4 regions of the Streptomyces sp. NPDC045470 genome follow, and region 3 is predicted to be linked to each of the others. Evidence: riboswitches for the same ligand, from Rfam matches in the RefSeq annotation. Region 3 holds a riboswitch; each other region holds the start of a gene.
What was found. Region 3 has a riboswitch for cobalamin ahead of metE (5-methyltetrahydropteroyltriglutamate--homocysteine S-methyltransferase). Riboswitches for the same ligand answer to the same signal wherever they lie in the genome.
Positions count from the first base shown of each region.

Region 1: another riboswitch for cobalamin. It lies ahead of AB0A97_RS19485 (CoA-acylating methylmalonate-semialdehyde dehydrogenase); the one in region 3 lies ahead of metE (5-methyltetrahydropteroyltriglutamate--homocysteine S-methyltransferase).
Region 2: another riboswitch for cobalamin. It lies ahead of AB0A97_RS37705 (ABC transporter substrate-binding protein); the one in region 3 lies ahead of metE (5-methyltetrahydropteroyltriglutamate--homocysteine S-methyltransferase).
Region 4: another riboswitch for cobalamin. It lies ahead of AB0A97_RS03130 (HoxN/HupN/NixA family nickel/cobalt transporter); the one in region 3 lies ahead of metE (5-methyltetrahydropteroyltriglutamate--homocysteine S-methyltransferase).

Region 1 covers NZ_JBEZAN010000006.1:51,375-58,689, reverse strand. Annotated here, with positions in the region: gene AB0A97_RS19490 (short-chain fatty acyl-CoA regulator family protein) at 1-879, shown strand, start outside; cobalamin riboswitch at 984-1,157, shown strand; gene AB0A97_RS19485 (CoA-acylating methylmalonate-semialdehyde dehydrogenase) at 1,362-2,861, shown strand; gene AB0A97_RS19480 (acyl-CoA dehydrogenase family protein) at 2,876-4,078, shown strand; gene AB0A97_RS19475 (enoyl-CoA hydratase/isomerase family protein) at 4,075-5,145, shown strand; gene mmsB (3-hydroxyisobutyrate dehydrogenase) at 5,142-6,113, shown strand; gene AB0A97_RS19465 (enoyl-CoA hydratase) at 6,110-6,919, shown strand.
Region 2 covers NZ_JBEZAN010000026.1:28,544-35,858, reverse strand. Annotated here, with positions in the region: gene AB0A97_RS37715 (ABC transporter ATP-binding protein) at 1-273, opposite strand, end outside; gene AB0A97_RS37710 (iron ABC transporter permease) at 270-1,370, opposite strand; gene AB0A97_RS37705 (ABC transporter substrate-binding protein) at 1,367-2,416, opposite strand; cobalamin riboswitch at 2,446-2,636, opposite strand; gene AB0A97_RS37700 (class I SAM-dependent methyltransferase) at 2,726-3,475, opposite strand; gene AB0A97_RS37695 (MFS transporter) at 3,444-4,745, opposite strand; gene AB0A97_RS37690 (ATP-grasp domain-containing protein) at 4,738-6,069, opposite strand; gene AB0A97_RS37685 (cysteine synthase family protein) at 6,066-7,091, opposite strand; gene AB0A97_RS37680 (hypothetical protein) at 7,088-7,315, opposite strand, start outside.
Region 3 covers NZ_JBEZAN010000022.1:102,606-109,920, reverse strand. Annotated here, with positions in the region: gene AB0A97_RS36265 (cupin domain-containing protein) at 10-432, opposite strand; cobalamin riboswitch at 860-1,019, shown strand; gene metE (5-methyltetrahydropteroyltriglutamate--homocysteine S-methyltransferase) at 1,204-3,522, shown strand; gene AB0A97_RS36255 (hypothetical protein) at 3,652-4,206, shown strand; gene AB0A97_RS36250 (hypothetical protein) at 4,475-4,861, opposite strand; gene nrfD (NrfD/PsrC family molybdoenzyme membrane anchor subunit) at 4,858-5,946, opposite strand; gene AB0A97_RS36240 (4Fe-4S dicluster domain-containing protein) at 5,981-6,979, opposite strand; gene fdh (formate dehydrogenase) at 6,976-7,315, opposite strand, start outside.
Region 4 covers NZ_JBEZAN010000001.1:719,657-726,971, reverse strand. Annotated here, with positions in the region: gene AB0A97_RS03150 (hypothetical protein) at 1,065-2,024, opposite strand; gene AB0A97_RS03145 (hypothetical protein) at 2,933-3,199, shown strand; gene AB0A97_RS03140 (DoxX family protein) at 3,519-4,070, shown strand; gene AB0A97_RS03135 (VOC family protein) at 4,171-4,671, shown strand; gene AB0A97_RS03130 (HoxN/HupN/NixA family nickel/cobalt transporter) at 4,840-5,910, opposite strand; cobalamin riboswitch at 6,088-6,301, opposite strand; gene AB0A97_RS03125 (ABC transporter substrate-binding protein) at 6,563-7,315, shown strand, end outside.

The sequences.
Region 1 (7,315 bases), on a different contig from region 3:
GCGGGACGCGCCCTGACCGCCCGGCTCACCGGACGGCACGGCGTACGCCTCGTCGACACGCCCGACGGGCCGCTGCACCACTACGATCCGTCCGCCCGGGTGCTGCGCCTGTCGGCGGGACTGCGGCCCGGGCAGCGCGCCTTCCGCATGGCGACCCAGCTCGCGCTGCTGGAGGCCGGCGAGGAGCTGTCGCGGCCCGCCTCCGAGGACTTCGAGGAGGGCACGACGGCCTGGTCGCTGGCCAGGATCGGGATCGCCAACTACTTCGCGGCGGCGCTGGTGCTGCCGTACGGCCCGTTCCACGCCGCGGCCGAGGAGCTGCGGTACGACATCGAGCGGCTGACCGACCGGTTCGGCCTCGGGTACGAGACGGTGTGCCACCGGCTGAGCACCCTGCAACGGCCGCGCCGGCGCGGGGTCCCGTTCTCCTTCGTCCGCGTCGACCGGGCCGGCAACATGTCCAAGCGGCAGTCCGCCACCGGCTTCCACTTCTCCCGGGCGGGTGGTACCTGCCCGCTGTGGAACGTCTACGAGGCGTTCACCGCGCCCAGCCGTATCCACGTACAGATCGCCGCCATGCCGGACGGCCGCCGCTACCTGTGGACGGCCCGCACCGTCACCCGGCACCGCGGCGGCTGGGGCGATCCGGGCAAGACCTTCGCCATCGGCCTCGGCTGCGAGATCCGGCACGCCTCCCGGCTGGTCTACTCCGACGGCCTCGACCTGGACAACGCCGGTGCCGCCATCCCCATCGGCATGGGCTGCCGGGTCTGCGAACGCCTGGAGTGCCCGCAGCGCGCCGTGCCGCCGCTCGGCCGTCCCCTGGCCATCGACGAGAACAGCAGCACGTTCGTGCCGTATCCGGTGCGGGAGGGCTGAGGGGTACGGGAGGGCTGAGAGGCGTACGCGGTCCCAGCGGCCCGCCCCGGGGCACCCGGAAGATCACCGATCCCCCTGGACTTACTAGGACGTCCAACTATATGTTCGTGACGTAGGCCCGCGGTGCAGGGAAGCCGGTGCGAATCCGGCGTGGTCCCGCCACTGTGACCGGGGAGTGCGACGCCGAGCAACACGCCACTGACGCGGGTGCGTCGGGAAGGCGGGCGGCGCACGACGATCCGGAAGCCAGGATACCGGCCGCGGGTGTTGTTCCGTGTTGTCCACGAGGATGGAGCAGACACGCATGGCATCGGTGCGTACCCACAACCCAGGTGATCCGGCCCGGCCCGCGGCACCGCCCGCGCGCTGACGGTTCCACGCCTTTCGCGTCCCACGGCCCCGCCACGGTCCGCGCGCCATCCGCGCCGCCCGTGGGCCCGGCCGTGCCATCCCCGGATCTCACCTGACGAGAGCAGGCCCCCATGGTCCGAGAACTGACCCATTTCATCGGCGGCGAGCACGTACCGGGAACATCGGGCGCGCACGGCGAGGTGTACGACCCCAACACCGGCACCGTGCAGGCCCGGGTGCCGCTCGCCGGCCAGGCCGAGACGGCGGCCGCCGTCGCCGACGCCGCGGCCGCCCAGCCCGAGTGGGGCGAGTGGAACCCGCAGCGGCGCGCCCGCGTCCTGCTGAACTTCCTGCGCCTGGTGGAGGGCGAGCGGGACGCGCTGGCCCGGCTGCTGTCGAGCGAGCACGGCAAGACGGTCGCGGACGCGCACGGCGATCTCCAGCGCGGCCTGGAGGTGGTGGAGTTCGCGGCCGGCGTCCCGCACCTGCTCAAGGGCGAGTTCACCGACAACGCCGGTACCGGCATCGACGTGCACTCGCTGCGCCGTCCCATCGGCGTGGTGGCCGGGATCACCCCGTTCAACTTCCCCGCGATGATCCCGCTGTGGAAGGCCGCGCCGGCCATCGCCTGCGGCAACGCGTTCCTTCTGAAGCCGTCCGAGCGGGCGCCTTCGGTGCCGCTGCGGCTGGCCGAGCTGTTCCTGGAGGCGGGACTGCCGCCGGGCATATTCAATGTCGTCCACGGCGGCAAGGAGGCGGTGGACACGCTGCTGGCGGACCCGCGCGTCGAAGCGCTGGGCTTCGTCGGCTCGACGCCGATCGCCGCGCACATCTACGCGACCGCCGCCGCGCACGGCAAGCGCGCCCAGTGCTTCGGCGGCGCCAAGAACCACCTCATCGTGATGCCGGACGCCGACCTCGACCAGGCGGTGGACGCGCTGGTGGGCGCCGGGTACGGATCGGCGGGTGAGCGCTGCATGGCGATCTCGGTCGCCGTGCCGGTGGGCGAGGAGACCGCCGACGCGCTGGTGGCGCGGCTCAAGGAGCGGGTCGGCACGCTGCGCGTCGGCCGCTCCGACGACCCGCACGCCGACTTCGGGCCGCTGGTGAGCCGTGACGCGCTGGACCGGGTCCGCGCCTATGTGGACCTCGGCGTCACCGAGGGCGCGGAACTCGTCGTCGACGGACGCGGCTTCACCCTGCCCGGCCACGAGGACGGCTTCTTCGCGGGCGCGTCGCTCTTCGACCGGGTCACCCCGGACATGCGGATCTACCAGGAGGAGATCTTCGGCCCGGTCCTGTCGGTGGTACGGGCCGCGGACTACGAGGAGGCGCTGCGGCTGCCCACGGAGCACCCGTACGGCAACGGCGTGGCCATCTTCACCCGCGACGGCGACACCGCGCGGGACTTCAGCCGCCGGGTGGACACCGGCATGATCGGCGTGAACGTGCCGATCCCGGTACCGGTCGCGTACCACACCTTCGGCGGCTGGAAGCGGTCCGGCTTCGGCGACCTGAACCAGCACGGCCCGGACGCGATCCGCTTCTACACCCGTACCAAGACCGTCACCTCGCGCTGGCCCTCCGGGGTCAAGGAAGGCGCGAGCTTCACCCTCCCGACGATGGGCTGAGCGCGATGAGCGTCATGACCACCGCCACCACGGCCGCCTCGCTGACCTCACTCACCGCCGACCAGCTCGCCATCGTCGAGACGACGCTGGACTTCGCGCAGGAGCACATCGCGCCGCACGCCGTGGCCTGGGACCAGGACAAGCACTTCCCCGTGGACGTGCTGCGCAAGGCCGCCGGGCTCGGGCTCGGCGGGATCTACGTACGGGAGGAGCACGGCGGGTCCGCGCTGAGCCGCGCGGACGGCGTGCTGGTCTTCGAGGTGCTGGCCACCGCCTGCCCGTCCATCGCGGGCTATCTCTCCATCCACAACATGGTCGCCTGGATGATCGACCGGTACGGCGACGACGCGCAGCGCGCCCGCCGGCTGCCCGGCCTGTGCTCGATGGCCGACCTGGGCAGCTACTGCCTGACCGAGCCGGGCGCCGGGTCGGACGCCGCGGCGCTGCGCACGCGTGCGGTGCGCGACGGCGACTCCTACGTGCTGACCGGAGTGAAGCAGTTCATCTCCGGCGCCGGGACCTCGCAGGTGTACGTGGTGATGGCCCGTACCGGCGAGGACGGCCCCGGCGGCATCTCGGCGTTCCTCGTGGAGCGGGACGACCCGGGGCTGTCGTTCGGCGCCAACGAGAAGAAGATGGGGTGGAACGCGCAGCCCACCCGGCAGGTGATCCTCGACGAGGTGCGCGTCCCCGCCGGCCGGCGGCTCGGTGCGGAGGGCGACGGCTTCCGTATCGCGATGAGCGGGCTGAACGGCGGCCGCCTGGGCATCGCCGCCTGCTCCCTCGGCGGCGGGCAGAGCGCGCTGCACGCCGCGCAGGCGTACCTCGCGGACCGGGAGGCGTTCGGAGGGCGGCTGCTGGAGGCGCAGGCACTCCAGTTCCGGCTCGCCGACATGGCGACCGAGCTGACCGCCGCCCGCGCGCTGGTACGGCAGGCGGCCGAGGCGCTGGACCGGGCGGACCCGCAGGCGCCGCAGTTGTGCGCGATGGCCAAGCGGTTCGCCACCGACACGGGTTACTCCGTCGCCGACCGCGCGCTGCAACTGCACGGGGGCTATGGCTACCTGAGTGAGTACGGCATCGAGAAGATCGTCCGCGATCTTCGGGTGCACCAGATCCTGGAAGGGACGAACGAGATCATGCGCTTGATCGTGGCCCGCGGGCTGACCGGGGCGAAGACCGGCGGCGCCCGCGCCGGGACGGGGGCCGCCCGATGACCGACGACTCCGTACTGCTGCGGACCGAGGGCGGCGCGGCGTACCTCACGCTCAACCGGCCGAAGGCGCTCAACGCCCTCGACCACGCCATGGTGCGCCGGATCGACGCGGCCCTGGACGCGTGGGAGCACGACCCGACGGTCGAGACCGTCGTGATCACTGGAGCGGGCGAGCGCGGCCTGTGCGCCGGCGGCGACATCCGCGCCATCCATGCGGACGCGCGGACCGGCGACGGCTCGGCCTCCGCCGCGTTCTGGCGCGACGAGTACCGGCTCAACGCCCGGATCGCGCGCTACCCCAAGCCGTACGTCGCCGTCATGGACGGCATCGTGATGGGCGGCGGCGTCGGCGTCTCGGCGCACGGCAGCGTACGGATCGTCACCGAGCGCTCCCAGGTCGCCATGCCCGAGACCGGCATCGGCTTCGTACCGGACGTCGGCGGCACGTACCTGCTGGCACTCGCACCCGGCGAACTGGGCACGCACCTGGCGCTCACCGGGGCACCGGTGCGGGCCGGTGACGCGCTGCTGTGCGGGCTCGCCGACCACTTCGTCCCGTCGGAGCGGGTGGCGGGGCTGCTGGCGGACCTCGCCGCCGCCCCGGTGCCCGAGGTACTGCCCCGGTACGTACAGGAGGTGCCCGAGGGCGAACTGGCGGCCCACCGCCAGTGGATCGACCCCTGCTACGCGGCCGGCACCGTCGAGGAGATCGTGGACCGGCTGCTCAGCAGCGGCGTCCCGGAGGCCAAGGAGGCCGCCGAGACGATCCTCGCCAAGTCCCCCACCTCTCTGAAGGTCACCCTGGCCGCACTGCGCCGGGCCCGCGACCTGGGGCCGCTCGAACGGGTACTGGACCAGGAGTACCGCGTCTCGTGCGCGGCGCTGGCCGCGCCGGACCTGGTCGAGGGCATCCGCGCGCAGGTGATCGACAAGGACCGCGCGCCGCGCTGGTCCCCCGCCGGGCTCACCGAGGTCACGGACGAGGACGTGGCCCGCTTCTTCGCCCCGCTCGGCGCCCGCGAACTGGGTCTCGCCGACGGCGCCGGTACGCAGGAGGTGCCCTGGTGACCACGGAAACACGCCAGGGGGATGGCGCGCCCCTCACCCTCGGATTCGTCGGACTCGGCAACATGGGCGGCCCGATGGCCGCCAACCTGGTCAAGGCCGGTCACCGGGTGACCGGTTTCGACCTCGTACCGGAAGCGCTGGCGACCGCCGCCGAGGCCGGTGTCGAACCCGCCGTTTCGGCTGTGGCTGCGGTGGCGGACGCGGACGTGGTGCTCACCATGCTGCCCGCCGGACGGCACGTCCTGGGCCTCTACCAGGACGGCGGGCTGCTCGCGGCAGCCCGCCCCGGCACCCTGTTCGTCGACTGCTCGACCATCGACGTGGCCGACGCCCGTGCCGCCCACGAGGCCGCCGTACGCGCGGGCCACCAGGCGCTGGACGCTCCGGTCTCGGGCGGTGTGGTCGGGGCCGAGGCCGGCACGCTGACGTTCATGGCGGGCGGCGGCGCGGCGGAGTTCGCGCGCGCCGAGCCGCTGCTCACGGCGATGGGCAAGAAGGCGGTGCACTGCGGCGCGGCGGGCGCCGGGCAGGCCGCGAAGATCTGCAACAACATGATCCTCGGCATATCGATGATCGGCGTCAGCGAGGCGTTCGTCCTCGGGGAGAGCCTGGGCCTGTCCCACCAGGCCCTGTACGACGTGGCGTCCACCGCCAGCGGCCAGTGCTGGGCGCTGAGCGTCAACTGCCCGGTGCCGGGCCCGGTCCCGGGCAGCCCCGCCAACCACGACTACCGCCCGGGTTTCGCGGCACCGCTGATGGCCAAGGACCTGGGCCTGGCCGCCAACGCGGTCCGCTCGGGCGGCGTGGACGCGGAACTCGGCCTGCGCGCCGCCGAACTGTACGCGGCGTTCGCCGAGGGGGACGGCGCGGCGGAGGACTTCTCCGGGATCGTACGCACCATCCGGCACCGCTCCGGCGGCGGCGCGGACCCGCAGGAAACCGACCAGAACGGAACAACCGCCATATGACCGGCGCCACCACACCCATGAACGCCCGTACCCACCCGTACGAGACGATCCTCGTCGAGCGCACCGGCCGTACCGCCACCCTCACCCTCAACCGCCCCAAGGCACTCAACGCCCTCAACCTCCAGGTGATGACCGAGGTCGTGGCGGCCACCGAGGAACTGGACCGCGACCCGGACATCGGCTGCATCGTCATCACCGGCTCGGCGAAGGCGTTCGCCGCCGGAGCCGACATCAAGGAGATGCGCCCGCAGTCGTACATGGACATGTACCTCAGCGACTGGTTCACCGCCTGGGACCGCCTCGGCGCCCTGCGCACCCCCACCGTCGCGGCGGTGGCCGGCCACGCGCTGGGCGGCGGCTGCGAACTGGCCATGCTCTGCGACATCCTGCTCGCCGCGGACACCGCCGTCTTCGGCCAGCCCGAGATCAAGCTGGGCGTCATCCCCGGCATCGGCGGCTCCCAGCGCCTCACCCGCGCCGTCGGCAAGGCCAAGGCGATGGAACTCTGCCTGACCGGCCGCACCATGGACGCGACGGAGGCCGAGCGCGCCGGCCTGGTCTCCCGGGTGGTACCGGCCGCCGACCTCCTGACCGAGGCCGCCGCCGTGGCCCAGACGGTGGCGGCCATGTCCGCGCCGGTCGCCATGATGGCCAAGGAAGCCGTCAACCGCGCCTTCGAAACCACCCTTGCCGAGGGCGTCCGCTTCGAACGGCGCCTGTTCCACGCGGTGTTCGCGACCGCGGACCAGAAGGAGGGCATGACGGCGTTCGTGGAGAAGCGGGCGGCGGAGTTCAGGCACCGGTGAGCGCCCTCGGGGCCCGCCGCGCCGGGGCGGGCCCCGACCACCGGATACGGCACATGCGTCCGTCACCGGTCCGGGGCGACGCTGAGCCGACCGGCCGCCGGAGGGCTGGCGCTGCTGGGCGCAGTCGCGGCGTTCGTACAGGTGGCAGCCGGGGCCGATGGGGTCCACCGGCACAACCCGGTCGACGCCCTCGTCCGCGTCGGTCTGAGCCATCAGCGCGGTGCGCACTCCCTCCCAGGTGCCGTCGGTGGCTCGCCACCGCAGCCGGTTGCAGGCGCCTCGCCGGTTGCCGTACTTGTCCGGCAGGTGGACCCGCTGTGTGCCGGTCTGGGACTCGAAAGGCGATCCAAACGGAACTGCACGGTCGGCACTGAGGCTGCTTCACCAGCCAAGCGG
Region 2 (7,315 bases), on a different contig from region 3:
GTCGGCGGCCGACTCCTGCACCACGGCGGCCACCGTGCGGGCCAGCCGCCGCACCGGCAGCGACCAGGCGTCCGTGCCGTCCACCCGGACCTGCCCCGCGTCGGGCCGCAGCACCCGGTAGACGGCGCGCAGCAGGCTGGACTTGCCGCTGCCGTTGGGCCCGACCAGGCCGACCACCTCGCCGGGCCGGGCGGCCAGGGACACGTCGCGCACCAGACGGTGTGCCCCGGCGGTGAGCGTGAGGCCGTCGACGGTCAGTTCGGTCGCGCTCATGCCACTCCTCGGTGCACGGTACGGCGGGCGTCCCGGCGCATCAGCCACAGGAAGAACGGTCCGCCGCACAGTGCGGTCAGCACACCGACGGGGATCTCCATGGGCGCGGCGACGGTACGCGCCGCGATGTCGGCCCAGATCAGGAACACCGCGCCGGCCAGTGCGGCGGCGGGCAGCACCCGGCGGTGGTCACCGCCCACGAACAGGCGCACCACGTGCGGCAGCATCAGGCCCACGAAGCCGATCGGTCCGGCCGCGGCCACCAGGACGCCGGTGACGAGCGAGAGCAGGACGAACATCCGGGCCCGGAACCGGGCCACGTCCAGCCCCATCGTGGTGGCGGCCTCCTCGCCCGCCAGCAGCAGGTTCAGCGACCGTGCCTGGACGAGCAGGACGGCGATGCCCAGCAGCAGCGCCAGGCCCGGCAGCCACAACGTGCCCCACTGCACCCCGCCGAGGCCCCCGAGGGTCCAGGCGAGGACCGCCCGGGCCTCGTTGCCCCGGTCGGAGGTCAGCAGCAGGATGTCCATCACCGCCGTGAGGACCGCCGCCATCGCCACTCCCGACAGCACCAGCCGTACCGAGGTGATGCGCCCGCCGGTACGCGCCGTCGTGTAGACGAGCAGCAGGGTCAGCAGCGCGCCGGCGAAGGCGGCGGCCGACAGCGACACCGGACCGAACAGGCTCACCCCGAAGACGATCACCATGACGGCGCCCAGGGACGCCCCCGAGGAGACACCCAGCAGATACGGCTCCGCCAGCGGGTTGCGGACCAGTGCCTGCATGGCCGTACCGATCACCGCGAGTCCCGCGCCCGTCACCGCGCCGAGCGCCACCCGCGGAGCCCGTACGTCCAGCACGATGGTCTCGCGCGCCCGGGACCACCCCGGGTCCGGCAGGTCGGCGCCCAGCGCGTGGGTCACGATGCCCCACACCTCGCCGGGCGGCACGTGCACCGACCCGATCGCCATCCCCGCCGTGGCGGAGACCAGCAGCAACACCCCGAGAACGACGAGGGTGACGGCGAAGGACCGGCGGCGCGGCGGCGTCTCGTGCCGGTGCTCGCGGACGACCGCCGTCCCGGCGGCGGCGGTCACCGGAACCGCTCGGGGTGCAGGGCGCGGGCCAGCTCCTCCACCGCGTACGGCGGCCGCACCCCCACCAGGGTCGCGGTCAGCGGCAGGACGACGAACCGCTTGTTCTTGACCGCGGGCACGTCGGCCAGCGCGGGCTGCGACAGCAGGAACTTCTTCTTCTGCTCGACGCTCCCGGCCCCCGCGTAGTCGTAGATCGCGATGACCTCGGGCTTCCGGTCGACTACCTGCTCCCAGGACGCGTCCCCGAAGACCTTGTCCAGGTCCGCGAACACGTTCCGGCCGCCCGCGAGCTGGATGATCTCGGTGCCGAGGCTCTTGCCGCCGGCGGTGAAGGCCGCCTTGTCGCCGCTGTCGTACACGAAGACCGGTACGGCGGGGGCGCCCTTGACCGCCCCGGTGGCCCGGTCCACCCGCGCCTTGAGGTCGGCGGCCAGCTTGTCGGCCCGTTCCCGGATGCCGAAGATGCTGCCGACGGTGCGGACCTCGTCGTACGCGTCCTGCATGGACACCTGCTTCTTCCCGCAGTACTCGCGGTTGAGGTAGGTGTTGATCCCGGCGTCGGCGAACGCCTTGCGCGAGCGGCCCTCGTTCTCGGCGAAGGCGCTGGCGTACCCGCCGTAGACGAGGTCCGGATCGGCTTCCAGAACGGTCTCGAAGGACGGCTCCTTCTTCGCCAGTTTCGGCAGCGCCTCGTAGTCCTTGCGCAGCTCCGGCAGGACGGCCGAGTCGGGGAAGGCGGTGCCGATCATGCGGTCCTCGAGTCCCAGCGCCAGCATCAGTTCGGCGGGGTGCTGGTGGATGGTGAGGACCCGGGAGGGCGGCTTCCGGTAGGTGGTACGGATGCCGCAGTTGTCGATGGTGACCGGGAAACCTTTCGCCGCGGTGGCCGCGGGCTCCGCGTCACCCGCGGTGTCCCGCGCCGTGCCGCAGCCGCCCAGCAGGACGGCGGACAGGGCCAGGGCCACCGCAGGTGCCGCGACGCGCCGGAACCGGCGCCGCCGGGCGGCGGGGGAAGAAAAGGGGGGACGGGTCGTGCCGTCGTACACGTAGAGCCTCCTGCGGAGTCCGCGCTCCTCGGAACGGGCCCGCGACAGGCCAGTGTCCTGACTCCCGGATCGACGCCCCCCCCGGCCTTCCCGCGCCGCGCGCGGTGGCCCGATCTGCCTGATGAAGGGTCACTCCCCGGTCACAGTGGCGGGACCGCGCCGGAATCGCACCGGCTTCCTGTCTCCCGTCGCGGTGATGACCAGGTGATATTACGGTCGGTCGGACCGGGGGCAAAGGGCGCGCGTACGGTTCCGCGCGCCGTCTACGGTGTGCGGGCGCCGGGCCGGCCGTGCGGCCCGGCGCCCCGGTCACGCCGCGCGGACCGCCCGGAGCACCAGCCGTTCGGCGTCCTGGTCGTACGGGCGGCCGTCGAAGCCACCGAAGACCTCGACCTCCTGGAAGCCCGCCTCCCCGGCCATCCGCCGCAACTCCACGGCGCTGTAGACGAACCAGACCAGGCTCGTACGCGTCACCCGGTCGCCCCGCACGAGCACCCAGTCGCTGCGCAACCGTGCCCAGTCGTCCAGCACCGTGTCGGTCTGCACCAGCAGGTCGTCACCGCGCTGCACCACCTTCGGCGGTGTGACCTTTCGGGCCAGCAGTTCCTTTCCGGCCATGTCCAGAAGCAGGGTCCCGCCGGGCGCCAGGCAGTCGTGCATCGTGCGCAGCACACGGGCGTTGTCGGCGGGGTCCTCGAAATAGCCGAAGGACGTGAACATGTTGAGAACCACGTCGAAGGCCCCGGGCTCGGTGAACTCCCGCATGTCGGACTGGACGTACCGGGCGGAGACTCCGGCGTCGGCGGCCCGCTTCCGGGCGCGGTCCAGCATCGCCGGGCTGCGGTCCACACCCGTCACACCGAATCCCCGGCGCGCGAGCGGAACGGTGAACACCCCCGGGCCGCAGCACAGGTCCAGCACCCGGGCCCCGGCCGGGAAGGCCAGCAGGGGAGAGGTGTCGAGCAGCTCCTCGGCCTGGGCGTGGCGCCCGTCGGAGAACAGGAAGTCGTAGAACTCGGTCCAGAAGTCATCGTCCTGGAATCCGCCCGTGTGCGTCATCGGGTACCGGTGTTCCTTCCGTGAGGTCGGTGAGGTCCGTGCGGGGGGTGGTGGGGGTGAGGTCGGCGGGAGCGGTGCCGCGCCCGCGCCGCAGGGCGAGCAGGAGCGGCGGCAGCAGGACGCACTGGGCCGCGGCGAACAGCCAGAACCAGCCCGCGTGCCCGGCGCGTTCGCCGAAGCCGTAGAGCTGCCCGCCCAGCACGCCGCTGGCACAGGCGCCCAGGCCGGCGGCGAGCCGCTGCTGTCCGAAGACCACGGCGTCCGAGCGCGGACTGCGGCGCAGGGCCTCCAGGTCGTTCTTGAGGAAGAGCACGATGTCGCCGAGCGTGATGAGGACACCGCCCGCCAGCAGGGCGGTCCGCGTACCGGCTGCCAGGACCGCCATCCCGGCGGCCAGGCCCGCGAACCCGATCGCCAGCGCGACGGGGTACCTCATCTGCCGGATGGCGCCCGACGCGAGCGGCTGGACGACGATGACCAGGACGAAGCAGGTCAGCAGCACCAGGCTGTAGAACTCGCTGGAGGCCCGCTCGACGGCGTACACGGCGAGGTAGTGCTGGAAGTGGAAGTAGAGGTAGAACGCCAGGCCGTTGGCGACGAAGGGGAGGACGGCGATACCGGTGAGCAGGCCCTGGCCGGACGCCGGTGCGCTGCTGGACCGGTCCTTCTCCGGCCCCACCGCCGGCAGACGCGCATGCCCCACGGCCACCACGGCGAACAGCGCCGTCACGACGAGGAACAGCGGGCCGGGGGACGACAGCACGAACGGCCCCGCGACGAGCGGGCCCACGGCCATCCCCGCGTTGAGCGCCGCGTTGCCCGCGGACAGGAACGCGGGCCGGCGCTCCTCGGCCACACCGTGCACCAGGTACGCCTTGTTGGCGGGCAGGTACAGCGCGGCGCCGCAGCAGGTCAGGATCAGCGCCGCCACCGCCACCGGCGGCCACCGCAGCGCCGCCAGGAACGCCGCGAAGCCCGCCGTACGCACCACCAGCGCCCACAGCATCGTGCGCCGCAGCCCCACCCGGTCGGCGAGCGCCCCGCCGAGAACTCCTCCCGAGAACTGCACGAGGGACGCGGCGGCCAGCACCACACCGACCGCCCCGAGCCCCATCCCCAGCCGCTCGTGCAGGAAGACCGACATGAACGGCAGGACCATGAAACTGCCGAGCGGGATGAGGAAGGAGCTGAGCAGCAGGAAGCGCAGCGGCCCGGTGAGGGTGGACAGCGCGGTGCGGAACCCCGGACCGTCGCCTGTGCGTTCAGTCACTGGAGTCCTGGCCCACCTGGCCGACCTGGCTCGCCTGGTTCGCTGCCATGTCCGCCGTGCCGGTCGCGTCTGCCGCGTTCCCCGGTCCCGTCGCGTCCCCCGCATGGAACGGCTCCGTCCGCACCCGTACGGCGTTGGCCGCCGCGACGGCGCAGTGCGTGGCCAGTTCGGCCGTCTCGCCCTCCGCGTAGACGATGCCCGCGTAACCCCGGCTGTCGCCCAGGTGCTCGACGGGGTCGCCGGTCCGCTTGACCGGGTACCAGGCGGGGGAACCCGGCATGTCCGGCAGCCGGTCGAGTCCGTCGACACCGGTGAACACCCCTGGCTTCTCGGGGTATCCGAGGACGAAGGCCGAGGCGGGGCCGCCGGGCAGCTCCGCGTCCATGAGTCCGGGGCGGCTGCCGAGGGCCGCTTCCACCATCGCCTCGTACACGTTGACGCCGAGGGCCCGGCACAGCCCTTCACCGACGAGCGCGCCGCCGATCCGCGGGTTGATCTCGACCACTTCCGGACCGGCCGTGGTCAGGGCGAACTCCACGTGGGCGAACCGGTCGGTGTAGCCGACGGCGGCCAGCACACCGTCCAGCCACTGCTCCAGAGCGTCCCGGCGCGGTTGCGGGAAGGCCACGGGGAAGGCGGTGATCTCCTCCCGGAAGTGCGGCTCGGGCGACATCAGACGGCTGGAGACGCCCAGCAGCCGGGTCCGTCCCGCCCAGGTGAGGGTCTCCGCGCTGTACACCGGCCCGGAGAAGTACGGTTCGGCGAACAGGCGGCCTTTGAGCTGCCGCCCGGCGGCCTCGGCCAGCGCCGCGTCCAGCTCCCGCTCGTCCCGTACCAGCCAGACGTTCTGGCTTCCGGTGCCCGCGGTGTCCTTGAGGATCGCGGGCAGGCCCACCGCCTTCACCAGCAGCGCGGCCGCTGCCGGGTCGCCGCTGTCCGCCTCCGCCGCGCGGGCGCGGGTCAGCCCGGCCTCGAACAGCCGGTCCCGTACGGCGGCCTTGTCCCGGGTCAGCCGCAGCACCGCCGGGTCGAGGCCGGGCAGCCCGAAGCGGGCGGTGAGTTCGGCGCCGACCGGCATCCAGGTGTCGGTCGAGCTGATCAGCCCCCGCAGGCCCGGAGTACGGGCGAGCTGTTCCGCCACCAGTTCCGTGTCGAAGGTGTCGGTCTCCACCACGTCGAGGGCGCCCGCGGGCAGCCGCTCCAACTCGTACGCGTAGTAAGCGGGGTCGCGGGTCAGCAGCCGCAGCGGCTCGCCCAGCCGGGCGGCGGCGCGCGTCAGGTGGCCCAGCCCGAAGGTGAGCGATTCCAGGCAGACCACGGTCATGCGCGGGTCTCCTCACGGCGGGACGGCCAGGGGGCGCGGTTCCACGCCATCGTCGACCAGGGCATGGACATCTCCTCGGGGCTGCCGACCTCCGTCGGCTTCAGTGCGGCCAGGTCCACGGCCTCCCGGTGGCGGGCGTAGACCCGTTCCACGTAGCGGTGGCCGGTGTCGGCACCGATCACCAGGTGGAGCCGGTCGGGGTGGCGGCGGGACTCGTGGGTGGCGGTCAGGTACGCGGCGCCGGTGGACAGCCCGGCGAAGACGGCGTGCTCGCGCAGCAGCGCGACGGCGCCGGACATGGCGTGGGTGAAGTCCATCCAGTGCACCGCGTCGTACAGGTGGTGGCGGACGTTGTCGAAGGGGATCGAGGAACCGATTCCGGCGATGATGGCTTCCGGGTCGTGGTGGTCCTGGCTCCCGAAGGTGACGCTGCCGAACGGCTGCACCCCGACCAGCCGGACGCCGGGATCCCGGCGGCGCAGATGCTTCACGAGGCCGCCGGTCGAGGCGCCCGACCCGACGCCGCCGACGACCGTCAGGGTGCGGTCCGGCAGGGCCGCGGTCACCAGGTCCGCGACCTCCTGGTAGCCCAGGTAGTGGATGTCGTCGTGGTACTGGCGCATCCAGTGGACGCCGGGCCGTTCGGCGAGGATCTCCCGTACCCGCCGGACCCGCAGTTCCTGATCGAGCTTGAGGTTCTTCGACGGTCTGACCTGCTCGACCGTCGCGCCGAGTATCTCCAACTGGGCGAGGGTGGTGGCGTCCACGGTGGTCGAGGCCACGATGTGGCAGCGCAGGCCGTAGCGGTGGCAGGCCAGCGCGAGGGCGTAGGCGTAGATGCCGCTGGAACTGTCGATCAGGGTCTGTCCGGTACGGACGGTGCCCCGGTCGAGGAGCTGCCGGACGGCCGCCAGCGCGGAGTAGATCTTCATCGACTCGAACCGCAGCAGCACCATGCCGTCCGTCAGCCGGACGAGGTCGGGGATCTTGAGGGCGTCGGCTATGTGGGGATGTGTCGTCACGCGTAGCCTCCTTGGGCGAAAGAGCACTGGTGACCGAGCGAACGGAAGAAGGCGGACAGCTCGCCCTTCAGGGACGGCGCCGGCCGGGAGCTGAAGAGGTAACCGACGAGCGATCCGGTGTGGGCGACGAAGACGCCGTCCGCCCCGAACTCCTCGCGGTGGGCCAGCACGGTTTCGAAGGTGTGCTTGGGCAGTACCTCCTGGGACAGCACGCTGCTGAAGGT
Region 3 (7,315 bases):
GGAGAGGCGTCAGGGCTCCCGGGGTGCGCGCAGGTGAGCGCGCTGTTTGAGTTCTTCGTCGTCGACCAGGACGGACATGGGCTGCCCCGGTACGCAGAGCATGGTGACGACGAAGCGCAGCCGCGTGTCGGTGAGGGCGTTGCCGTCCTGGTAGTGGATGACGTCACCGCCGGGCTCCCAGAACGCTTCCCCGGCGCGGACGATCCGCTCCGGCTCACCTTCCAGTTCGAAGCGCATCTCGCCCTCCAGCACGTACCCGAAGGCCGGCCCTGGGTGGCGGTGCGGCGGGGCACCCTGGTCGCCGGGCGGGTACTCGATCTGGACGGTCGACACGTGCGCGCCCTCCGGGATGGCGGGCGGGACGACCTCTTGCAGCACGGTGAGCGCGGACTTCCATGCCTCCGAGGGCGGGTGTTCGTGGGTGCCGGGCATGGCGGGTCCTCCTTCTGCGGTGCCGATGCCGGCGCCGGTGCCTGTGCCGGTATCGGTAGCGATGGCGGTGCCGCCCCGGTGTGCGGTGCCGGCCCCCCGGTGTACGGCACCAGGCCTCGGCGAACGGCCCGCCGGTAAGCGGCCCGGCCGGGAGATGTCCCATTGTTCAGACCCCCGGCATGCCCGGTGAGCGCCGATCCGGACACATCCGGGACGCCGTACGGAGCCTCGGCCCCGCCCGTCCGACCCGGCTCCGCCCGTCCCCGTCCCCGCCGTCCCGCCCGGCTCCGCCCCCGCCCGCCCCCACCCCTCCCCCCCGTGTCCCATCTCACGTACCACCATGTGAACAAGGGTGTCCCTACCGGGTGCGACCGATCTACGCTGTCCGGTGCAGCTGGTTCGCCCTGCCCGCCAGGCAGGCGCGTCGTAAGAGGGAACCCGGTGGGAATCCGGGACTGCCCCGCAGCGGTGAGCGGGAACGACCGCCGTCATACGCACTGGATCCGGGCCGCGGATCCGGGAAGCGACGGCCAATAGGTGTCCGCCGGACGATGGTCCGGCAGGCGTGCCCGCGAGTCCGAAGACCTGCCCGTTGCCCGCGCGCGTCCGTACGTGCGCGGACCTTCCGGTGACCTCGAGGGCGGGTCGGCGACCACAGCAGGCGGGCATGGGTGCCGTTCGGCGCCGGGTGGCCCGTCCGGTGCGTCATTCCTTCGCGTTCTCGTCCCGTCACCGGGCTCGGAGAAGATCACGCTCGCGAAGGAGAGTTCCGTGACAGCGAAGCCCGCAGCCGCGGCAGCACGGGCCACCGTGTACGGCTACCCCCGCCAGGGACAGCACCGGGAACTGAAGAAGGCCGTCGAGGGGTACTGGAAGGGCCGCGTCACCGCGGACGCCCTCCGGGAGACCGCGAAGGACCTGCGCCGTTCCAACTGGCAGCAGCTGGCCGACGCCGGCATCCACGAGGTGCCGACCGGTGACTTCTCGTACTACGACCATGTGCTGGACACCAGCGTCATGGTCGGCGCTGTCCCGGAACGCCACCGCGCCGCCGTCGAGGCCGACGCCCTGGACGGCTACTTCGCGATGGCGCGCGGGACGCAGGACGTGGCGCCGCTGGAGATGACCAAGTGGTTCGACACCAACTACCACTATCTCGTGCCCGAGTTGGGGCCTGACACCGTCTTCTCCACCGACTCCGCCAAGCAGGTCGGCGAGGTGCGGGAGGCACTCGCGCTCGGTCACACCCCGCGCCCGGTCCTCGTCGGCCCGGTCACCTACCTCCTGCTGTCCAAGCCGGCCCCCGGTGTGGCCGCCGACTTCGACCCGCTGACCCTGCTCGACCGGCTCCTGCCCGTCTACGCGGAGGTACTGGCGGACCTGCGCGCGGCCGGCGCCGAGTGGGCGCAGTTGGACGAGCCCGCCCTGGTGCAGGACCGCACCCCGGCCGACCTCAACGCCGCCGAGCGCGCCTACCGCGTCCTCGGTACGCTCGCCGACCGCCCGAAGCTGCTGGTCGCCTCGTACTTCGACCAGCTCGGCGAGGCCCTGCCGGTACTCGCCAAGGCGCCCGTCGACGGTCTCGCGCTGGACTTCACCGAGGCCGCGGCGGGCAACCTGGACGCGCTCGCCGCCGCCGGCGGCCTGCCCGGCAAGCGGCTGGTCGCCGGAGTCGTCAACGGCCGCAACATCTGGATCAACGACTACGAGAAGTCGCTGGCCACGCTCGGTACGCTGCTGGGTCTGGCCGACCGGGTCGACGTGGCCGCCTCCTGCTCGCTGCTGCACGTGCCGCTGGACGCCACCGCCGAGCGGGACATCGACCCGCAGGTCCTGCGCTGGCTCGCGTTCGCCCGGCAGAAGACCGCCGAGGTCGCCACGCTCGCCCGCGGCCTCGCGCAGGGCACCCACACGATCGCCGCCGAACTGGCCGCCAACCGCGCCGACCTGGCGTCCCGCGCCGGTTCCGCGATCACCCGCGACCCCGCCGTACGGGCCCGTACCGCCGCCGTCACCGACGCCGACGGCCGCCGCTCGGCGCCGTACGGGGAACGGACCGTCGCCCAGCGGGCCCACCTCGGCCTGCCGCTGCTGCCGACGACCACCATCGGCTCCTTCCCGCAGACCGCCGAACTGCGCGCCGCCCGCGCCGACCTGCGGGCGGGACGCCTGGACACGGCCGGGTACGAGGAACGCATCGGGAACGAGATCCGCGAGGTGCTCGCCTTCCAGGAGGAGGCGGGCATCGACGTCCTCGTGCACGGCGAGCCCGAACGCAACGACATGGTGCAGTACTTCGCCGAGCGGCTGACGGGGTATCTCGCCACACAGCACGGCTGGGTCCAGTCGTACGGCACGCGGTACGTCCGGCCGCCGGTCCTCGCGGGCGACATCTCGCGGCCCGAGCCGATGACGGTGCGGTGGACGCGGTACGCGCAGTCGCTCACCGACCGTCCGGTCAAGGGGATGCTGACCGGCCCGGTCACCATGCTCGCCTGGTCGTTCGTCCGGGACGACCAGCCGCTCGGCGACACCGCCCGGCAGGTGGCGCTGGCCCTGCGTGACGAGGTCGGCGACCTGGAGGCGGCCGGCACCTCGGTCATCCAGGTCGACGAGCCGGCGCTGCGCGAGACGCTGCCGCTGCGCGCCGCCGGCCGTCCCGCCTACCTCGCCTGGGCCACCGAGGCGTTCCGCCTCACCACCGGCGGGGTGCGGGACCGGACGCAGATCCATACACACATGTGCTACGCCGAGTTCGGTGACATCGTGCAGGCCATCGACGATCTGGATGCCGACGTGATCAGCCTGGAGGCGGCCCGCTCACACATGCAGGTGGCCCGTGAACTGGCCGAACACGGCTATCCGCGGGAGGCCGGCCCGGGCGTGTACGACATCCACTCGCCCCGCGTGCCGAGCGCCGAGGAGGCGGCGAGCCTGCTGCGCAAGGGCCTCGGCGCCATCCCGGCCGAGCGGCTGTGGGTCAATCCCGACTGCGGTCTGAAGACCCGGGGCTGGCCCGAGACCCGTGCTTCGCTGGAGAACCTCGTCGCGGCCGCGCGGACGGTGCGCGCGGAGCTGCCCACGTCGTGATCACCTTCGAACTCCACAGCTAGAACCGGTTCATGGGGGTGACCCGGGGGGGCAGCCCGCCGGCCGGCTCGGGAACGGCCGGCCGGCGGGCCGTAAACTGCTCTCCCCGCACTTATCGAGGAACATCACTTGACCCCGTATTCCCTGGCGTTCTACATGGACGTCGTGACCACCGGCGCCGTGCTCGGCCTGCGCCACACCGATTCTCCCGAGCGCGTCGCCGAAAACCTGGGGCCGGACTTCGGCGAGAACAGGTTCGGGGAAACCGGCCTGGGCTACTCCTACGGCCTGCCCGAGTTCTTCTGGGAACGCGAATCCACCGACGCCCTCTGGTCGGGGCACCATTTCACCTTGCAGGTGCACAGACTGGCCCACCGGAAGCACAAGTCCGTCGACGAGGTGCTGCGAACCCGGTACGGACGCTTCGCCCCCCGGCTGCGGTTCGAGAAGCTGCGGCGTCTGTTGGAGCGGCGCGGCGTCCCGTTGCTGGAGATCCCGGATGCGGCGAACGCGCCGTACTACCGGACGTTCTGGCAGCCGAATTCCCAGGTCGCCGTCTCCGTCATCAATTGCCACGGTGAATTCAGCACACCGGGCAACCTGCGGGTCGGCGACGTCTATAACATCCAGGCGCCGCTGACTGCCGACGCGGTGGCGTGGCGGAGGGAGCGCGCCGCCACGTGAACGGCTTGGCAGTCTTCGCAAGGGCGGGCGGGAAGATGCGCAGAAGTTGGCACGGGGCCATGGTTGTTGGCATTCGGCGCCACTGTCAGAGTCTCCGTATGGTCGGCGCGAACTGGCGGCGTGCCGCACCGTCAAGGTGTATGCGGAGTACCTGGTACGGGGCGTGCAGACTCCGGGGTGAGGGCCCCGGACGTCCGTCGGGCGGGTGCGGAGCAGAACTGAGGCTGCTCCGCACCCGCCCGCGGCACACATGGTGCACCGGAAGGGGTCAGCTCTGCCCCGTGCTCTCCAGGACGATCTGGAGCTCGACCTCCTGGTCGCCCGACACCGTGCCTTCCGTACGGACGGAGAACGCGCGTGTCAGCACGTCCCGCAGCCGGTCCACCGCCAAGTGGCTGCCCTGGAGGTCGGCGGTGACGGCGGCGGACAGGTCCGCGTTCGGCCGGACGTCGCCGCGGACCTCCGAGGTTTCGAAGGTCTCGGTCCAGACGGTCGGGTGACCGGACCGGTGCGGCTGGTCGTGGGCGGTGTCGCCGTCGGCGCGGTCGGAGTCGAAGCAGCTGCGCAGCGTGCTGAACACGGCCTCGGCATCGGCCGGTGTCTGGGCGCTGAGCACGACCTGGGCCGGCTCGTCGGTATGGGGTGTGCGGGTCATGTGGGCTGTGTCCTCTCCGCGCTGTGCGTCGATGTGGTGCGGCGGGCTTCCTTGGCCGCCCGTTGGGGTACGACGGTGTATTTCGGGTCCTCGGCGGAGGCGATGCCGGCCGCGAAGACCCCGAAGCGGGTGCACACGGAACCGGCGAGCAGGGCCAGCCCGCTCGCGGCGGCCAGCGTGCGGGAACGGCCTCCGAAGGCGGCGCCGACGGCGGCTCCGGCCGCGGTGAGTGTCCGCGCCGTGCGGAGCAGCGTGCCGGCCCGCCCCTGGTGCCAGGTCTCCGCGACCATGCCGAGGCGCCGTTCGACGGCCTTGGTGACCGCTTCGTCGGCGACCGCGGCCAGTACCGCGGCGCACCGGGCGGGCGCCGTCTCCCGTACGGGAGCGACGGCGAGGGCCGTCCCGGCGGCGGCGGCCGTCGCCGATGCCGCGAAGAGGTACGGGAGTTCGCGGTGCGCGCCGTGCCACGCGGGGACGGCGGTGTCCGCCGCGAGGACCGCGGTGTAGGTGGCGACGGCCGGTCCGAGGAGCGCCGCGAAGCCGGTGGCCAGGGCGCCTGCCCTGGGCAGCTTTCCGGTGACGGCCGAGGCGGCCGCGGCGCCCGCTGTCGGCCCGTAGGCGGCCAGCAGCCAGGAGCCGACGCTCATCGGCGAGGTCGGCTTGACGACCCGGAGCATGTTCGCGAACCGGCCGGGTCTGCCGAGGTCGTTGACGAGTGCGGCGGTGGACAGGGTGACCGCCGCCAGGGAGGAGCCCTTCATCGCGGTGGCGGTGGTGGTGCGGCCCGTCGCGTGGGCCCCGGCCGCCAGCACCGATCCGGCGCCAGCCAGACCGCCGAGGAAGAAGTACCCGGCGATGTCCCGGGCGCGCCAGGCAGGAGCCTTGATGACCGGCCGGCCGTAGTACGACCGGAAGTCGGCCGGGGGCGCCATGAGCTGCTCACCACGGCCGCCGCGGCCGCGCTTGCCGCCCTTGCGCCGTCCTCTCCCGTCGGCGCCCGGCCCGCCGCGCAGCATCTCCGGCGCGGCGGCGCGGCCCGGCCGCCCGCCCTCGGAGCCCTCGCGGGTGACATCGGAGCCGTTCATCGCCTCTCCTTCCGTCATCGCTCCTGCCCTTCCGTCATCGCCGTCCCTTCCGTCCGGTGGCACCGCCGAGCTGCTTCAGCGCGGGCCCGGCGAACGCCAGCGCGATGCCTCCCGCCAGCGAGAGCGCCGCGGCACCCGCGTGTTTCCACATGGCGGGCAGGTCGCGGGTGGTGACGACGGGGTCCGGTGGCAGTCCGTAGACCTCGGGTTCGTCGAGGAGAAGGAAGAACGCGCCGTCCCCGCCGACGCCGTCGGCCGGCTCGTGCCCGTACAGCCGCGCGTCGGTGACGCCTGCCGCGTGCAACTGGTCGACGCGGAGCGCGGCCCGTTCGCGGAGTTCGTCCAGCGGTCCGTACTGGATGGACTCGGTCGGGCACGCCTTGGCGCAGGCGGGTTCCTGTCCGGCGCCGAGCCGGTCGTAGCACATCGTGCACTTGAAGGCGCGGCCGTCGGAGGGGCGTTGCTCGATGACGCCGTACGGGCAGGCGGGTACGCAGTAGCCGCAGCCGTTGCAGATGTCCTCCTGGACGACGACGGTGCCGAACTCGGTGCGGAAGAGCGAGCCGGTGGGGCAGACGTCCAGGCACGCGGCGTGGGTGCAGTGTTTGCAGACGTCGGAGGCCATCAGCCAGCGCAGGTCGCCGCCGGCCGCGTTGTCGGAACCGCCGCCGGTACCGTCGTTCGTGTCGGCCAGCGGCAGTTGTGTACGCCCGTCGGCAGCGGGCGGCCCGCCACGCACCGGCGCCGCCGGCCCGTCGCGCGCGGGAACCTCCTGCTCGACGAAGGCCACATGACGCCACGTCGAGGCCCCGAGCCCCTGCGTGTTGTCGTAGCTCATCCCGGACAGCGACAGTCCGTCCTCGGGCAGGGCGTTCCACTCCTTGCAGGCCACCTCGCACGCCTTGCAGCCGATGCACACGGAGGTGTCGGTGAAGAAGCCCGTCCGGGGCGGTGCGCCGGAGTGGCCGGCGTCTCCGGCAGGGTCCGGTTCGACGCCGCTGAGCAGGTGGTGGCCGAGCAGGTGGTCGGTCACGGGCGGGGCTCCGTTCCGGTGGTCTCGTCGATGCCGGCGCGCTGCCGGTAGGCCGCGACCAGTTCCGGCAGGCCGGGCCCGCGGGGCCGGCGGCCCGGCCGGATGTCGGCGGTGAGCGCCTTGTCCTCCTGGATGTGGGCGTTGGGGTCGAGGGCGATGGCCACCAGTTCGTTGGCGGCGTCGCCGGTGACCACGCCGTTGGGTCCCCAGTGGAAGGGCAGCCCGATCTGGTGGACGGTGCGTCCCTGAACGGTCAGGGCGGAGATCCGCCGGGTGACCATGACACGCGCCTCGATGGCGTTGCGCGCGGTGATGATGGTGGCCCAGCCCAGGTGT
Region 4 (7,315 bases), on a different contig from region 3:
GACGCGAAACCCCGATGGAAGCCCGTGAGCAGCTGGTGAGAGCGTGCAGACGGGTTCGTTCCCGTCGGCCAAGTACCCAGCGGTCCGGCCGTCGCCGGGGCGGGCCCTGCGGGGGACGGCGTTGGCCTTGCGGGTGCTCTTGCCTTCGGCATCCGGCGCGCGGGTCAACGGCTTTGGCAGCCACCGCTACGAAGCTCACCCCACCGGCCCGCAACGCGGGCCGGCGCGGAGCTCGGGGGCTCGGGCGCCGCTCCTGCCTCCGGCCCGCTCCGCCCGGCCCCCGGCCCCGCGCCACCTGACGATGCCACGGGGTGCTTCGTACACGCTTTGCCCCGCCCAAAAGCGGCGCCGGAACGAGCAAACACCCCACCAGCCAACACCGCCACCCGCGACGCCCGCCCCGCATGACCAGGCCGCAGACGCCCGCCACCAGGACGAGCTGAGCAGCAGCACCAGAGCCCCCGGCCCAGAAAGGCAGACCCGGCGGGGAGCTTCGCCAGAAAGGCAGACCCGGCGGGGAGCTTCGAGGGAGGAGGGAAGGGTGCAGGTAAGGGGTGATGAAGGTGGAGGCGGAAGCGGTGAGCGGTTTACGTGACGGGCGCGCTGCCGCCTTCCGCATAAGCCCTGGTCCTGTCGACGAGGGCAGGTTACGGAGGGGGCGGGGGTTGGGGAGCGGAGCACTGCCGCCTGCAACGGCCAACGGGGCCGATCGCCGTACCGGCGTCGTCACACACGCGCCAGCGGGAGCGGACCAACACCCATGACGTGGCCGAGGGGGAGCGACTGCTGCCGCGATGGGGTCAAGCCCGTCGCGGACGCTCCGCTGGGCATACCACCGTTTTGGGGAGAAGAGTAACAATGTTTTACCGAGACGCCGTGCCTCTGCCGTGCCCGCTCGGCAGGGGAATAACTTTTATCATCGGGCGGTAAGCGGGATGGTCCCCGGCCAAGATTGCTGGTCAGGAGTCACCTGTTTGAGGAGCCCGTGCCCTATGGGCTCACGGTGACTATTCCGTCACGACAGTTTTGGGACGAGTGGTCGACAAAAACTTGAGTCCAGTGGGCTAATCGGTATTGGAAACCCTGACGGCGAGACGGCGTCCTTGCGATGGCATATGAAATGGCGTGGGAGACGAGAAGGGGACGGTTGCGATCGCACGTCGCTGTGCTCCGGCAACTGAGAATTCGAGCCTTGCGTGGATTTCCTTGGCCTTATCGGGCGCCGAAAAATAGAAGTCAGGTCCTTGGTAATTCATGTGAACGGCGAAGCGGGAAGGTCCGTCGATAAGTGCACCATCGGCTCGCCATGTAGTGCCGCTGGCATCTCGGTAGTTGTGACTGGGGGTTACGGTGAGGGGTAGCTGTAGAGGCTCGCCCTCCTCCACCGTGATGGTGAGCAGGCCAGACATGCCATGCGCTGGGAGGAAGCACGAGTTCCCGATTGGCTGTTCTGCATAGAAGGCCACATCGCCATCGAAGAACCATTCGTAGCCAGTCACGGGCGAAGATAGATGCGCTTCCCCTCCAAGCAAGGAGAATGTTGGTACTGAGGTGGCCGGCGTCAGCAGGCGAAGTAGTTCGTATCGTGTTGCACTGCGAGTGCGCGTGCCATCGCGAATCGGTACATCTCTTTCTGTTTTACCGCCTGCCTCTGTGATCACGACGTAAGGTGCTCTATCTGTTTGAAAGAGAAGGGAAGTTACCGATCCGTGGTGGCCGATCTGAACGGAGAGGTCCGTCATTTCTGGAGTAACTTGTCCGTCGAATCTTTTTCCTACCTGTGCCCACCAAGTCGCCAGGTCGGGTTTTGCTGGGTGGGTCAGCTTCCGTTGCTTCTCATTCACTCCGATGATCCAGATTATTTCCTCACCCTGAGCGCTGTTGGCGTGGCCGGCCAATTGCCTGGACTTTGAAACGTCAGGCCATTCTGACTTGAATTCGATCAGTGAATCTTCATTTCCGTTTCCAGTTAGTACCCGCTCTACGGCCTGAATGGTGAGTAGTTCAAGTTGCTGACGTCGCATGTTGGTAGCTTAGGTGCTTACCTGTCGAGACTTACCCCGAATGCGGTACAAAGGTAGTTGAAGAGCTGGCTATGAGATGTGGTGACTCGCCAGCCGAGACGAGCCAGCGAGCTTGTACGGATTGATCATGTACGCGCCTTAAATGTACATTCGCGCATCTGGCGCCGTCGGCTCCTTCATCGGTGACTCGCTGCAACGCGGCGCACAACCTCCAGCAGGTGCTTTGGGTAGAGGAGCCGGTTGATGGTGGCCGTCGCCCAATTGGATGCTCCGGCTGTGTGTCGGGCGTTACGAGCCGCCGGATCTTGGGCTGTGGTCGCTGTACGGCGACGAAGTGTGGTAGCCGGGGCGACCGGCTCTGCCCATGGGTGGCTGGGCTGGGTCGTGCGCCGATCTGTGCGACCGTCTCTTACGCCGATCTAGGTGGGCTACGGATCGCAAGGAGCCTGACATCCACGGCTGACATCAACGACGTCGGACCTGAATGTACACAAGCACCCTTACGCGGACCCGGCGACGGCGGGCGGTGCCACCAGGGCCAACCGCTGATCGAACTTACAAAGCAGATGTCACAGGTTCAAATCCTGTTGTGCCCACCAGCGCGAAGACCCCCCGTCGATCTTGACGGGGGGTCTTCGGCATTTGGGGTTGACGTCGATGTTGCTGGTCGGACGGTGTTTGGATGTCGCGTGCCGGGGCGGTGCGCCGGCTTTGCCGTGTGGTGCGTCGCGGACGCCGGGCGGCTCGTCAAGCCTGGCGCGGTTGTTCCGTACGTCAACGCCACGACCGGCGACGCTGGTTCGGTGAGTATCGGTGGGCGCGCTTCCGTGCAGCTCTCCGGCAATGGGGCCGGCATGGTGCGGTGCGGCCGACATGCGTGGTGGGCGGTCTCGGTGCACGCTGAAAGCATGGCTGAGCATCCGCCGGTGATCGTCCACCCGCCCTCCTCGTCCGGTGGGCGGCGGGTCACTGTCCACGGGCAGATCGTCGGGCTGGCGCACGGGCGTGGTGATGTCGCCGAGTTCCTGCGGCATGCGGGGCTGGCGCCGGATGCCGAGGACATCGACCTGGACACTCCGGGGCTCGTCGAGTGGCGCGGTGGGGACAAGGACACGTGGGCGGTTGCGGAGGGGTGGGGAGAGGGCGGCAGAGGTGGGCGAGGGGGAGGGGGATGAGGAGGAAGAGGGAGATGAGGGGGGAGGGGAGGGAAGGGAGGGGTGGGCGGTGTTGGGGAGTGGTTTTTCTGGGGGTGGGGTGGGGTGGGTCTTGGTGTGGATGCGGTGTGTGGTGGGGGTGTGGGGGGTAGGTTTAAGGGTTACGCATCGTGTGGGGTGGCGTTCGGAGGGTGAGGGGTGGGGGTGTTGTTTCACTTTCAAGTGATGTGTATCGTCGGTGTTTGACTTGAAGTTTCAAGTACTTCCGTCGGGGCGGCGTCGGTCCTCCCGTAGGGCACGCCGGTCCGGACGGACCAGACAGACAGAAATGAGCGCTCGCATGTCCTCCCCCCTCAGCCCCCTTCGCGACTACGGCAGCGGCGTCGACGACCGCCATGCCGCGACCCCGCACGCGTACGACATCGGTCTGTTGGTTCTGCGGCTCGCGGTCGGCCTGACCATGGCTGCGCACGGTGCGCAGAAGCTGTTCGGCTGGTTCAGCGGACCGGGGCTGGACGGAACCGGACAGTTCTTCACGGCCAGCGGCTACCCGGCCGGCAAGGCCATGGCCGTGGTGGCGGGCCTCAGCGAGACGTTGGGCGGCCTCGGGCTGGTCCTCGGGCTGCTGACGCCGCTGGCGGGCGCGGCGGTCGTCGGGACGATGGTGAACGCGCTGGCGGTGAAGTGGGGCGGCGGCTTCTTCGCGCCCGAGGGCGTCGAGTACGAGCTGCTGCTCACGGCGGGCGCGGGAGCCCTGGCACTGACCGGCCCCGGCCGGTACGCGGTCGACCGGCTGCTCCCGGTCCTGCGCAACCACCGCCTTGCGTACGGGGTGGCCGCCCTGGTGTTCGGCGTGATCGTCGCGTTCGTGATGCTGCTGGTGCGCGACTGATTCCTGGCGAGCCGGGTGGAGCCGGGGGAGCCGAGTGTGGCATGACGTGATGTGCCGTGAAGTGATGGGTGCGGGGAGAAGCGGAAGGTGAGGGATTGACGTGGCAGTGCGGCGGCTGAATCACGCGGTGCTCTACGTACGGGACGTGGCGCGCGCTGTGGCCTTCTACACGGAAACGCTGGGGTTCCGGGTGGACACCGAGATACCGGGGAGGGCCGCGTTCCTCAGCGCCGAGGGGACCGCCAACGATCACGATCTCGGACTGTTCGCGGTCGGCGCCGGTGCGCCGGGCCCCGAGCACGGCCGGGTGGGGCTCTACCACCTGGCCTGGGAGGTCGGCACCCTCGGGGAGCTGGCGGACGTGGCGGCGGACCTGGCGGGGCGGGGCGCGCTGGTCGGCGCCACCGACCACTTGGTGTCCAAGTCGCTGTACGCCAAGGACCCGGACGGCAACGAGTTCGAGGTCATGTGGCGGGTGCCCCGTACGGACTGGCCGGGCCCGGACGAACCGGACCGGCTGCGCCCGCTCGACCTCGAAGCCGAGCTGGCGCGCTGGGGCCGTGATCTGAAGACGGGCGCGGCGGCCGGTTCGGCGACCTGAGGCAGGGCGGGAGCAGTCACCGCCCCACCCTGCCGGTGGAGGGTGGGGCGGCGGCCGACCCTGCCGATGGCGGGTGGGGGCGGTGGCCCGGCCCCCACTGATGAAGGGCGGGGCGGGGAGCGGACAGACCGGGTCCGGTAGGTCGGGCCCGGTAGGTCGGGCGACGGGTCAGGCGGTCTCCCCGGCCGTCTCCGGGGCCCGTGCGGCCTCCGGGGCCCCGGTCGCCTCGGTGGCCCGCGCCGACCAGCGCTTCTCCACCCCGGCCAGCCGCCAGTACGCCAGCGCCGCCGCCCAGACCACCACGAACAGGCCGACGATGATGAAGCCCACGTTGTCCAGGTCGATCGCCGAGATCCAGCCGGTCACGCCGTCCGTCAGGTTCAGCTTCTCGTGCAGGACGGTGACCAGTTCGATGGTCCCGATGAAGAAGGCGACGGCGATCGACAGACCGGTGATCGTGAGGTTGTAGTAGACCTTGCGCACCGGGTTCGAGAACGCCCACTGGTACGCGAAGTTCATGAACGTACCGTCCAGCGTGTCGAACAGGCTCATCCCCGCCGCGAACAGCAGCGGCAGCACCAGGATCGCGTACCAGGGCAGACCGGCCGCCGCGCCGCTGCCCGCCATCACCATCAGCGTCACCTCGGTCGCGGTGTCGAAGCCGAGACCGAAGAGCAGGCCGAGCGGGTACATCTGGCCGGGCCGGGTGATGGAGCGGGTGAAGCGGCCCAGTACGCGGTTCATGAAGCCGCGGGAGTCGAGGTGCTGCTCCAGCTCCGCCTCGTCGTACCGGCCCTGCCGCATCGCCCGGAACACCCGCCAGATGCCCGCCAGCGCGACCAGATTGAGCGCGGCGATGAGGTAGAGGAAGCTGCCGGAGACCGTGGTGCCCACGGTGCCGAGCACCTGGTGGGCACTCGATCCGTCGTCGAGCAGGGTGCCGGCCAGTTGCGCGCCGCCGGCGACCAGCGCCGCCATGGCGACGACCACGCTGGAGTGCCCGAGCGCGAACCAGAAGCCCACCGAGACCGGGCGCTTGCCGTCGGCCATCAGTTTGCGGGTGGTGTTGTCGATGGCGGCGATGTGGTCGGCGTCGAAGGCGTGCCGCATACCGAGGGTGTACGCGGTGACGCCGAGACCGACCCCGAAGACCTGCGACCCGACGGCGTAGTGCTGCGGCACGACCAGCAGGAAGAGCACACCGAAGGCGATGACGTGCAGGGCGGCTATGACCGCCATCAGCCCGGCGGTCCGCACGGTGTCCTGCCGCCGCCAGCGGAACGCGGAAGCGGACGGCGGGGACGGCGAAGTGGAGGGGGAGGGGGAGGGGGGAGAAGACGGGGACGGTGAAGGGGAAGGGGAAGGGGAATTGGCGGACGGGGGCATCCGGTGGTCACGCTCCAGCACCTCGTGGATCAGTTCGTGAGATGCCGTGGCCGGTCTCCTGGCTGACGGGTGTGCGCGCCCGCCCCTGCCTTCCCGGTCGCGGGCTGCGGCCAGTGGCTCCGTACGGGCGCGGGGCGCGTACGGAACGGGGCGGGAACTTCCCGATCACAGTGGCGAGGGCCGCTCCGGTCTGGACCTGACGGTCTTCACCGGTCTTCCCGACACCACGGCCCGCACACTCTAACGCCCGGCCGCGGTGTGGTCATCGGACCAATACGGCGGGAACCCGGGGCGCCGTCCGCTCGACTACCTGGTCCCGGGCCCGCACGCGCGGGCCCTCGGGCGGTCGAGAGGCAGGGAGAGCGGACGTATGCGTCCTCGGATGGATCTGGTGGAGCCGGTGGCCGGGAGCCGGCCGGTGCTGAAGGGCCGGTCGGTGTCGAAGGGCCGGTCCGTGTCGGGAGACCGGGCAGCACCGGAAGGTCGGTCGGCTTGGGAAGGCCGGATGGTGCCGGAAGGTCGGTCGGCGTGGCGAGGCCGGTCGGTGGCGGCGATCGTGGGGGTGCTGGGGGTGGCCGCGCTGGCCACCGGCTGCGGTAGTTCCGGCGGGCAGGCGGCGGCGGACGCCGCGGACGGGCGGGGCGGCGGAGCGGGTGGCTTTCCCGCCACGGTCACCGATTGCGAGGGGCGGCGGACGACGTTTTCCGAGGCGCCGCGAAAGATTGTCACGAGCAATGCGGCGAGCCTGGAAATGCTGCTCCGGCTGGGAGCGGGCGACCGGGTCGTCGGTACCGGATTCCCGCCGGGGAAAGGCACGTTGCCTCCCGAACTGGACGCCCGCGCGCAACGCGTCCCGGTGCTGGGGAAGACGGTGATCCCGAAGGAGAAGCTGCTCGGGTCCGGAGCCGATGTCTATATCGACACGTTCGCGTCCATGGGCATGATGGGCGGCGCGGCGACCGGTCCGACCGAGGAGGAATTCGCCGCGGCGGGCATCAAGCACGTCTATCTGGCTTCTACGGCGTGTGCGCCGCGCAAGAAGGTGCCGCAGCGGGACCTGTCCGCGGTGGAAGCCGACATCCGGCGGCTCGGGCAGGTCACGGGTACCTCGCACCGTGCGGGGCGACTGGTGGCGGAGATGGAGAAGAAGGTTTCCTCGGTACGTGCGGCCCTTGCCGACGTGCCTGCGGCGAAGCGGCCGTCGTACTTCTTCTTCGACTTCGACGCGGGGACGAAACAGCCCGTGGCGGTCTGCAAC